3 regions of the Streptomyces sp. NPDC047108 genome follow, and region 1 is predicted to be linked to each of the others. Evidence: riboswitches for the same ligand, from Rfam matches in the RefSeq annotation. Region 1 holds a riboswitch; each other region holds the start of a gene.
The links. Region 1 has a riboswitch for cobalamin ahead of ABZ822_RS03105 (ribonucleoside-diphosphate reductase subunit alpha). Riboswitches for the same ligand answer to the same signal wherever they lie in the genome.

Region 1 (3,264 bases):
CACCGCTCGCCCCACTGCGTCTCCACGCCGAAGTGGTCGGGGTGCAGGACGCCGCGGGCGGCGCGGGTGGAGGACCAGGCCGGGTGCGGGCCGTGGCGCTCGGCGAGGTCGCACGACGCCTCGTACGCGGCCAGCATGATGCGCTCGGCGATCCGGGTGGAGAGCCCCGCGGCCTCGGGCGAGTCGAAGGCCAGGCCCAGCCGGAAGAAGACGTCCTGAAGGCCCATCACGCCGAGGCCCACCGGACGCCAGCGCTGGTTGGAGGTCGCGGCCTGGGTGGTCGGGTAGAAGTTGATGTCCACGACCCGGTCGAGGAAGGTCACGGCGGTACGGACGGTGGCGTCCAGCCGCTCCCAGTCCATCGAGCCGTCCTCGCCCAGGTGGGCGGCGAGGTTGACCGAGCCCAGGTTGCAGACGGCGGTCTCGCCGTCGTCGGTGACCTCCAGGATCTCCGTGCAGAGGTTGGAGGAGTGGACGACGCGGCCGGGCTCGGCGGTCTGGTTGGCCGTGCGGTTGGCGGCGTCCTTGAACGTCATCCAGCCGTTCCCGGTCTGCGCGAGGGTGCGCATCATCCGGGAGTAGATCTGGCGGGCCGGGAGCTGCTTGACGTAGCGGCCCTCGGCCTCGGCCTTGCGGTACGCGGCGTCGAACTCCTCACCCCAGAGGTCCACCAGTTCCGGCACCTCGGAGGGGGAGAACAGCGACCACGGCCGGTCCGCCTCGACGCGGCGCATGAACTCGTCCGGGATCCAGTGCGCCAGGTTGAGGTTGTGCGTACGGCGGGCGTCCTCACCGGTGTTGTCGCGCAGTTCGAGGAACTCCTCGATGTCCGCGTGCCAGGACTCCAGGTAGACACAGGCCGCGCCCTTGCGCCGGCCGCCCTGGTTGACCGCGGCCACGGAGGCGTCGAGGGTGCGCAGGAACGGCACGATGCCGTTGGAGTGCCCGTTGGTGCCGCGGATCAGTGAACCGCGGGACCGGATACGGCTGTACGGCAGCCCGATGCCGCCCGCGTGCTTGGAGAGCCGGGCGACCTGGTGGTAGCGGTCGTAGATCGAGTCCAGTTCGTCCAGCGGGGAGTCCAGCAGATAGCAGGAGGACATCTGCGGGTGACGGGTGCCGGAGTTGAAGAGGGTGGGCGAGCTGGGGAGGTAGTCCAGCCGGCTCATCAGGCCGTAGAGCGCGGCGACCTCGCCGATGGCGCGCTCGGAGCCGTCCTCCGCCAGACCGCAGGCCACGCGCAGCATGAAGTGCTGCGGGGTCTCGATGACCTGACGGGTGATGGGGTGGCGCAGCAGATAGCGGCTGTGCAGGGTGCGCAGGCCGAAGTAGCCGAACCGGTCGTCGGCGCCTTCCGCCAGCGCGGCGTCGACGAGGGCGTCGAGCCGGGCGGCGTGGTCGCGGACGAACTCCGCGGTCCCGTCGGCGATCAGGCCCTCGCGGTGGCCGGTGGCGACCGACGCCGAGAAGGAGACGGCGCCCTGGCCCGCTGCCTCGTCCGCGATGGCCCGCGTGAGCAGCCGCGCCGCGAGCCGGGAGTACTCGGGGTCCTCGGAGATGAGACCGGCCGCCGCCTCGGTGGCCAGCTCCCGCAACTCGGCCTCGTCCGAACCCGCGTGACGGCCCCGCAGGGCGGCCGTCGTGACGCGGCCGGCGTCGGTCGCGGGCAGGTCGGCGGTGAGGTCGGTCAGGGTGCGCAGCAGCGCGGCACCGAGGGCGTCGGCACCGTCCGCGGACGTGCCCCGGTCCACGGGCGCGGTGGTCACCGCGGCGGTGGCGGGCTCCGATACGGACTCGCGTGACGCAGGATCTGCGGGCGCGACGGTCACGTGGTTCTCCCTCGCTCGGCTGGGGGCCGCGAGGGCGGTCTGCCTGCGGGCGCACGCGAACCCACCCCCCGTCAGGGCGCAGCACAGCGCGACGTCCCGCAGGCCCAACCCACGAGGCCCGGACGTGTCGTGGCCCGGTTCGGTCGAGCCGGGCGTCACCGGCAGGTTTTCGGACTCGGACGGGCGCAGATGCCCCTATCCAGACCGTTGCGGGACAGTTCCGGATTCCCACCGGATTCCCCTGCTGCGGCAACGGGGACGAGCATACATCTAGTGGTGCCGTACGCATGCACCCCCACATGTTGTGTCGTGCGCTCAAAGGATCGCGGTGGTGGGCAGGTTGAGCGGAGGCCCGGCAGACCCGGGATCCAAGCCTGGAGCGGCCTGCGGGGCCCTGCGCGGACGTGCCGCGGCAGTGGCCGGATCCGGGTGCCCGGAGGGGCTGCGGGACGGCGGAGAGGGCCGGTGAGACTTCTCACTCCGGGGGCGCCGCGCAACTCCTCGGCGCGCCGCGATACTTCGCGCCCCGGTCCCGACCACGCGCCCGGACCGTCGCCCGCGCCCGGCGGTTCACGCCGTTTCCTGTCCCAAGTCCCGTGTGAACACCCACAGCGGGTCGAGGTCCCGTACGGGCGACCAGTCCCGCTCCGGTGCCCGTACGAACCCCAGCCGCTCGTACAGCCGGTGGGCCGCGGTCATCCGCTGGTGGCTGGAGAGCACCATGCTGTCCAGGCCCTGTTCCCGGGCGAGGTCGAGGCAGGCCCGTACGAGCCGGTCGGCCGCCCCTCGCCGCCGCGCGGCCGGAGCGACGGCGAGCATGCGGAACTCGCCCTCGCCGGGCCGGGCCACGTTCGCGTACCGGCTGCCGGGTGTCACGAAGGCCACGCCGCCGAGCAGTTCACCGCTCCCGCCGTCCACCGCGACCAGCACCCGGGTGTGCCCCGCCCGGCCCCTGACGTCCCGCAGGTGCTCCAGATACGGGTCGGTGTCCCCGAAGTCGAGGAGCCCGTCCGTGAGATAGGCACGGGCCGTGATCTCCCCGAGGGGTTCGTACTCCTCCGCGCGGGCGGCTCGGATCACGACGTCCATGTACGTCAGTCTGCAGCAGTTCCGCGCCACCCGTCACCCGAGATTCGGTGACGCGAGAGCCGGCCCCCGTACGCGGGCGACCTGGACGTCCTCGGCCCCTGCCGCCGTTGAGCACGTACCCCGCTGCCGCGACCGCCCTTCCGGGGAGCCGCCATGACCGCCGCCCGGCCCCTCATGCTTCTCCTGAGGTTTCCCCAGCCACATCGGCGTCGAGGTCCAGCCGGCGCGTGATGCCGATACGGTCGAGGAACGCGAGGTCGTGGCTGACCACGATCAGCGAACCCCGGTAGCCGGCCAGGGCCTCGGCGAGCCGGCTGACGCTGTCCATGTCGAGATTGTTGGTGGG
Region 2 (3,264 bases), on a different contig from region 1:
TGGCCGCCGAGTCGTAGCGCAGCGGCTTGGCCACGGCGGCGAGCGCCTCCGCGGACGAGGCGTCCTCGGGGACGCGCGCGCACTCCGTACGGCCCGCAGGAGGGGTCTCGCCGCCGGGCGCGTCCCCGTCCGTGCCGAAGTCGATGAGCAGCGCCACCCGCTTCGTACCGGACTCGGCGGGGGTGTCCGAGCAGATCGCCCCGAACTCGGCCCGGCCGCGCGGCTTCGCGCCGTCCGCGGAGTTCTCGCTCACGGAGAAGCGGAAGCCCAGCACGTCACCGTCCTCCGGCCGCAGCGTGGCGGGGCCCTGGGTGGCGTACGTCCACCGGGCGCCGTCGCGCTCCCAGAACGACCAGTAGCGGTAGCCGCTCCCGGCGTACGCGGTCCCGGACCCGAACACGAGGAGGGCCGTCGAGGCGAGGGCCACCACGGCGGCGGTCGCCACCGTCGTGAAGCGGGCCGCCGCGCGCCGTGCGGCGCGCGGCGTGCCTGCCGGGTCCCTGGTCGTCCCGGTCATGTCTTCTTGCGGTTGCTGAGGAGGAAGCCGATGCCGACGCCCGCCACCAGGCCGACGCCGATGATCCAGAAGACGTTGAAGCCGCCCTCGTCGGACTCGCTCGCCCGCTCGCCGGACGCGCCCTTCGCGGGCTGGGTGCCCTCCGGCTTCGGCCCGGTCGCGTTCAGCTGCTGGACGAGATCCTTGCCGCCGAAGTCGCGCGGGTCGGCGCCCGCCGCGTGCGCGGCGAGGACGAGCGTGCCCAGGGCCGCGGGGTTGCCCTTGGCCCAGGCCGCCGAGTTCTTCTCCAGCCACCGCAGCGGCACCCCGGCCGCGTCCCGGTGACCGCCGGCGGCCAGCGCGATGACGGCGTCGGCCGTGTTGGCGTAGTCGGGCGCGGGCTTGTCGGCGCCGGGGGCGAGCGCGGAGAGGTGGCCGTCCTTCTTCAGCGCGGCGGCCAGGTACGCGGCCGCGCCACCCGCCGCCTCGTCCGGCTCCCGCGCGTCCTTGGAGTCCGTCTCGGCGCAGTCCAGCGCGGTGACGTCCTCGTTGTCGTCCTTGCCGAGCGGTTCAAGAGCCAGGCCCTTGCCGAGACCGGCCAGCGCGGCGGCGGCCGAGGCGTCGGCGTTGGCGGCCAGCCTGCCCTGCTTGTCCGGCTGGTAGGCGAACGCCCCGCTCTCCGCGCCCTTGGTGTCGCAGCCGAGCTGGAACGCCATCAGCGCGTCGTACGCCGACTTGCCCCGCGGGGACTTCACGCCCTCCGGCTTCTCGCCCGCGGCGGCGAGCGCGCCGATGACGACGGAGGTGGAGTTGGCGTCGCTCGGGCCGCCGGGGGCGTAGCCCCAGCCGCCGTCCTCGTTCTGCTTCGACTTCAGCCACTCCACGGCCTTGCCGACCTCGGTGCTGTGGCCGCCGACCGCCGCCAGGGCCTGGACGGCGACGGCGGTGGCGTTGCTGTCGACGGGCGTCTTCACGTCGCACGTGCTGTCCGCGTCCGCCCGGTACGGGGCGAAGCCACCCGAGGCGCACTGCTGTCCGGCCAGCCAGCCGACGGCCTTCCGCGCCGGGGTGACCCCGGCCGTGTCCTGTGCGAGCAGGGCGACGGACTGCCGCCACACACCGTCGTACTGCGGGTCCTCGCCGCCGTACAGTCCGGCCGGCAGCTTCGCCTTCGGTGAGGGCTTCGCCGACGGGTCGTCGGCGAACGCGGCCGGCGCCGCGGCCAGACCGAGCACGACGGAGGCGGCCAGGACGGCGACGCCGCGGTGAGCGGCTCCGGTGACGCCCCGGCGGGCGGTGCTGCGGAGGGCTCTCGACGGCCGGGCAGCAGTGCTGCGGCGTATCTTCACGGGCGGTGCCTTTCGGTGGGCGGGTGCGGGCAGCGGATCCGCTGCGCACCGCGGGGCGTGCGGGATCTCGCACGCGGCGGGGCACCGGGCTCCGGCTCCGTATTCCTCGACAGTGCCGGTCACCGGCCGTGGCCGTGGACGCGGCACGTACGGTGACGTGAGCCGTTCACATCCGGCAGGGCGTTCCGACTCGCCGCCCTCGCAGGCGGCTCACGGTTGCGGGTCAGTGCCGGATTTGCACCGGCTTTCCCCCGTGGGATGCGATATCGACGGGCACACTCTACCGGCCGCCCGCAAGGGGTCGGTGAGCGGTCGTCCGAGGTCCGCGGACGGTTCGTCCGGTATCCGTCATAGGGGTCGTCTCCGCTGTGTCGGGCGTATCCGTACGTAACGCTCGTACGCCGCCCGGGCAGCGGATACGCGGGCTCGCCCCGCGCCACCCTCGCGTCACACCGCCCGGTAGGTCACCGGGTCGGTGCCGGTCACGGGCTCCGCGCGGCCCTGCTTCACCAGGCGGCGCAGATGGGCCGCCGCCTCGGAGACGGCGATGTTGCGGGAGGCGAAGGGGATCTGCTCCCAGGGGCGGTTCCACTCCATCCGCTCGGTGATCTCCCAGAGGGTGAGAGCGCGTTCGGTGAGCAGGGCGCGGAGGTCCGTCAGCCGGCTCTCGTGATGCGCCAGCAACTCCCGTACGCGGGACGGCGCGTCGGTGAACGCGTGCTGGTGGGCGGGCAGCACCTCGGCCGGGGCGAGGCGGCCGATGCGCTCCAGGGAGTCGAGGTAGTCGCCCAGGGGGTCGCCCCGGTCGGCGACGGGGAGCGGGCTGGTGCCGGAGTCGTCGTCCGGATCCTCGTAGAGGCCGATGTGCGGGGTGATCCCGGGCAGCAGGTGATCGCCGGAGAACAGACGGCCGTTGCCGGCCCGGTCCGCCGCCGGATGGGCCTCCTCCAGGTGCAGGCACACATGTCCCGGGGTGTGCCCGGGGGTCCAGATGGCGCGCAGCCGGCGGCCCGGCAGGTCGAGCAGCTCGCCCGGGGTGATGTCCCGGTCGGGCAGGGCGGCCCGGTTGCTCGGCAGCGACCGTCCCTTCCCTGACGCGCGCGCCTTGCGCAGCGGCGCCAGATGCTCGTCCGGGGCGCCGGCGGCGGCCAGGCGGGAGGTCATGTAGTCGAGCCAGGTGGCGGGTTCGGCGGCGCGGGTGCGCTCGACGACCTCGATGTCCGCCGCGTGCATGGCGATCCATGCGCCGGACGCCTCGCGCACCTTTCCGGACAGGCCGTGGTGGTCGGGGTGGTGGTGCGTGACGAGGACGCCGTGCAGCTCCTCGACCGCCGTACCGCACGCGGCCAGACCGGCGACGAGTGTGTCCCAGGAGTCGGGGTCGTCCCAGCCGGTGTCGATGAGGACGGGGCCGCGGTC
Region 3 (3,264 bases), on a different contig from region 1:
ATTGACGACGCAACGCAACCGTTCCGTCCCGGCCCCGGTAGGGTGAGCGCATGCCACCAGCGGAGAAGCAGACCCCTCGCCGTGCCCCCGCCGGAGCGGCCGTACTGCAGGAGGACGTCACCGCGGCGATCCGGGCCGCCGTGTTCCAGGAACTCGCCACCACCGGTTACGGACGCATGTCCATCGAGGCCGTCGCGCGGCGGGCCGGGGTGGGCAAGACCGCCGTCTACCGCCGCTGGCCGTCCAAGCTGCAGATGGTGATCGAGGTGGTGTCCGCCGTCGCGATCCACGACACCCCCGCCCCCGACACCGGCAGCCTCCGCGGGGATCTCCGCGCCCTGCTCGCCTCGACGGCGCAGGCCCTGCGCCACCCGCTGGCCTCGCAGATCGTTCCCGACCTGCTGGCCGAGGCCGCGCGCAACCCCGAGATCGGCGAGACGCTCCAGTCCGCCCTCAGCAAGGCGCAGGAGACCATCGGTGCGGCGATCGTCGGCCAGGCAGTCGCGCGCGGCGAACTGCCGGAGGACACCGACACCCGGCTCGCCCTGGACGTGGTCATCGGCCCGCTCTACTGGCGGCTGGCGGTGGTCCGTACGCCGTTGCCGCGCACATACCTCGACCGTCTCGCCCGGACCGCGGCTGCTGCCCTGCGCGCGGAGGCGGAAGCGGACGAGGAGACCTGAGCGCGCTCTGACGCGGGTGCCACCCGGTCCGGGGCCGTGTGCCGGAGCGCCCGGCAGCAAGCGCTCATGGTGTGGCTGCCACCGGGCTCGATCGCTCAAGGCCCGCTCCGTGTCCTGATGTTCGGCGGCGGGGCGATGGCCTGCCCGGCGGGTGTGCGGCTCGCCTTCACGGCACCGCCGGGCCGTTTCACGTTCATGGGCGCGGCGATCGCCCCCAGGGGGCCGACCTGTTCCGGTTCTGGTGGTCGCTGCGTCCCGACTGGTCGCTGCGTCCCGCCGAACTGCCCTGTGCCGTCCAGCAGTTGCGGAACCGGGGGTTGCGTACCGGGCTCCGCCGCCACCATCTGCTGGTGCTGAGCGGACTGCCGTTCTTCCGCACGACCTCGCCCGGTGACCCGCTCGCCGCGTACGCCCCGATCATCGCCCTGACCCTGGCCGGGGCTCGCGTGCTCGGCCGCCGGAACGGTGACGGCCCTTCAGATGCGGGCGGCGGCACGGACCGAGGCCACGGCGGTCGCCTCGGCGACCCCGAGCCGAAGCGGGAAACGGAGGCGCGAACGGAAGCGCCGACGGTGACCCCGGGCGGGGCTGTCAGGGGAACCGCGTGCGCCCGCCCCCCGCGGAGGACGTCACGGCACGTCGGCGGGCGGAACGCCCGGAGTGCGGCTCGGGGGTGCGGCCGGGGCCCGGCGCGGCGGCGGGAAGGTGTACAGCTCCAGGATGTCGGGCTGTGCCGCGACACCGGGGCCTCCGGCCCGGACCCAGGTGACGATGTCCTCGGTCGCGGCCGGGTCGTTGACCAGGCCGAGCCAGACGGGCCGGGCACCGGTGGCGCGGGCGGCGGCCGATGGCTGCACGACGACGACGTTGGCCCGCTCGCAGACGTCCAGGCATGCGGAGACCCGTACGGGCGCGGCCTCGGCGAGGCGGGCCGTCTGCTCCGCGTGGTCGACCCCGGAGACCTTGGGGGTGCCGCAGCAGCAGTCGCGGCAGACCACGATCCGGCACGGCGCCGGGGCGGTCGGTACCGTCGCTTCGACGGACACGGCGGCCTCGACCGGCGGTGACGCCGGGGTGACCGACGGCCGTACGAGCGGCGGGAGTTCCGCGCCAGGCGACGATTCGGCGGGCGACGGTTCGGCGGGCGACGACTCCGCGAACGACGACGACGCGGCGAACCACATCCGTTCCACGCCGTCCGACCGCTCCGCGACCTGCGATGACTCCATGGGCATCCCGGCCCGACCTCCTCCTGGGGAGATCCGCCCCAGCTCCTTCGAGGAGGCGACCGCGTGAGTCTCCTGGCTCTCGGGTCGTCGCTCGCCCCGGCCTTCCCACCCGCACGCGGGTCGTGGCCTGTTCGGGGTCCGCTCGCCGATCACAGTGGCGGGACCGCGCCGGATTCGCACCGGCTTCCTCGTCCGCCGTCGCCCTTTTCGCCGGTCATCATCGCAGAGGCCACAGCGCCGCGGGACGCCGCGTCAGGTCGCGCGGGCCGAAGGTGCCGCGGGAGGAGAGGTCGGGTGGCACGCGGGCGGGAGCGTACGCCTCAGAGTTCCTCCTCGATGCGGATGACCCGCTCGAGGTCGTCATGCGCCTTGTGGGACGTACCGTCGCGCTGCTCAAGGAGCGCGGCGGCGATGCTGTCGAGCTTGCGCTGGACCGCACGCTCCGCACGCAGTTCGGAGTTCTTGAGCAGGGCCAGCAGGAGGAGGGTGACGGCGGTCATGATGTCCCCGACCAGGATCTGCGTGGCGATCGAGGCGCCGGCGGCATGGACGGCGATGAACAGCGCCACCAGGGCGAGGCAGAACGCGTAGAACAGGGGTGAGGCGGTCAGGTGGGACGCCGCCCCGGCCAGTCGCTCGAACCGGCCCCGGCCGTCCCGGGACCGCTCGGCGGGATGTTGCATGGTCATCACCTGCGCGTTTCCCGCACCCGGCGGGCGAAACCCCGTGCGCGGTGAGCCGCACCACGCCGCACCCGCACCACGCCGCACCCGCACCCGCACCCGCACCCGCACCACGCTGCACCCGCACCCGCACCCGCACCCGCACCCGCACCCGCACCCGCACCACGCTGCACCCGCACCCGCACCCGCACCCGCACCGGTTCACGGCCCGCGTACGAAGTGCCACGTCCCGCGTACGGCATCCGTACCGGTCGGTGACGCTCGTGATCAGTACATCTAGCGGTCCTCCAGCGCGATCCGCCCCTGCCTCCACGTCGCCCCGAGGGTGCCCAGCAGGGCGAGCCGTTCGGCGCTGCTGCTCCCCGGTTCCGCGTGATAGACCACGAGCTGCCGCCCCGGCGCGCCCCGCACGTCGAAGGACTGGAAGGCCAGCGACAGACGGCCCACGTCGGGGTGGTGGAACTCCTTGCCGCCCCGCGACTTCCCCTGGACGGTGTGGGAGCGCCAGAGTTCGGCGAACTCCTCGCTCTCGCCGGTGAGTTGTTCCACCAGGTCCTTCAGGCGCCGGTGGTCCGGATGGAGTCCGGTCGACTCGCGGAGCGCCGCCACCGTCGCGCGCGCCACCTCGTCCCACCGCGGGTAGAAGGCACGCGCCTCCGGGTCGAGGAA

Region 2: it holds a riboswitch for cobalamin, as region 1 does, so the genes downstream of both, ABZ822_RS11235 (prenyltransferase/squalene oxidase repeat-containing protein) here and ABZ822_RS03105 (ribonucleoside-diphosphate reductase subunit alpha) in region 1, are expected to answer to the same signal.
Region 3: it holds a riboswitch for cobalamin, as region 1 does, so the genes downstream of both, ABZ822_RS22985 ((2Fe-2S) ferredoxin domain-containing protein) here and ABZ822_RS03105 (ribonucleoside-diphosphate reductase subunit alpha) in region 1, are expected to answer to the same signal.

Annotation. Positions count from the first base shown of each region.
Region 1 covers NZ_JBEYUP010000001.1:708,728-711,991, forward strand. Annotated here, with positions in the region: gene ABZ822_RS03105 (ribonucleoside-diphosphate reductase subunit alpha) at 1-1,829, opposite strand, end outside; cobalamin riboswitch at 1,972-2,102, opposite strand; gene ABZ822_RS03110 (GNAT family N-acetyltransferase) at 2,400-2,918, opposite strand; gene ABZ822_RS03115 (ATP-binding cassette domain-containing protein) at 3,091-3,264, opposite strand, start outside.
Region 2 covers NZ_JBEYUP010000003.1:694,549-697,812, forward strand. Annotated here, with positions in the region: gene ABZ822_RS11230 (SCO2322 family protein) at 1-517, opposite strand, end outside; gene ABZ822_RS11235 (prenyltransferase/squalene oxidase repeat-containing protein) at 514-1,746, opposite strand; cobalamin riboswitch at 2,002-2,148, opposite strand; gene ABZ822_RS11240 (MBL fold metallo-hydrolase) at 2,293-3,264, opposite strand, start outside.
Region 3 covers NZ_JBEYUP010000012.1:178,183-181,446, reverse strand. Annotated here, with positions in the region: gene ABZ822_RS22990 (TetR/AcrR family transcriptional regulator) at 51-683, shown strand; gene ABZ822_RS22985 ((2Fe-2S) ferredoxin domain-containing protein) at 1,313-1,729, opposite strand; cobalamin riboswitch at 1,978-2,104, opposite strand; gene ABZ822_RS22980 (hypothetical protein) at 2,233-2,595, opposite strand; gene ABZ822_RS22975 (helix-turn-helix transcriptional regulator) at 2,872-3,264, opposite strand, start outside.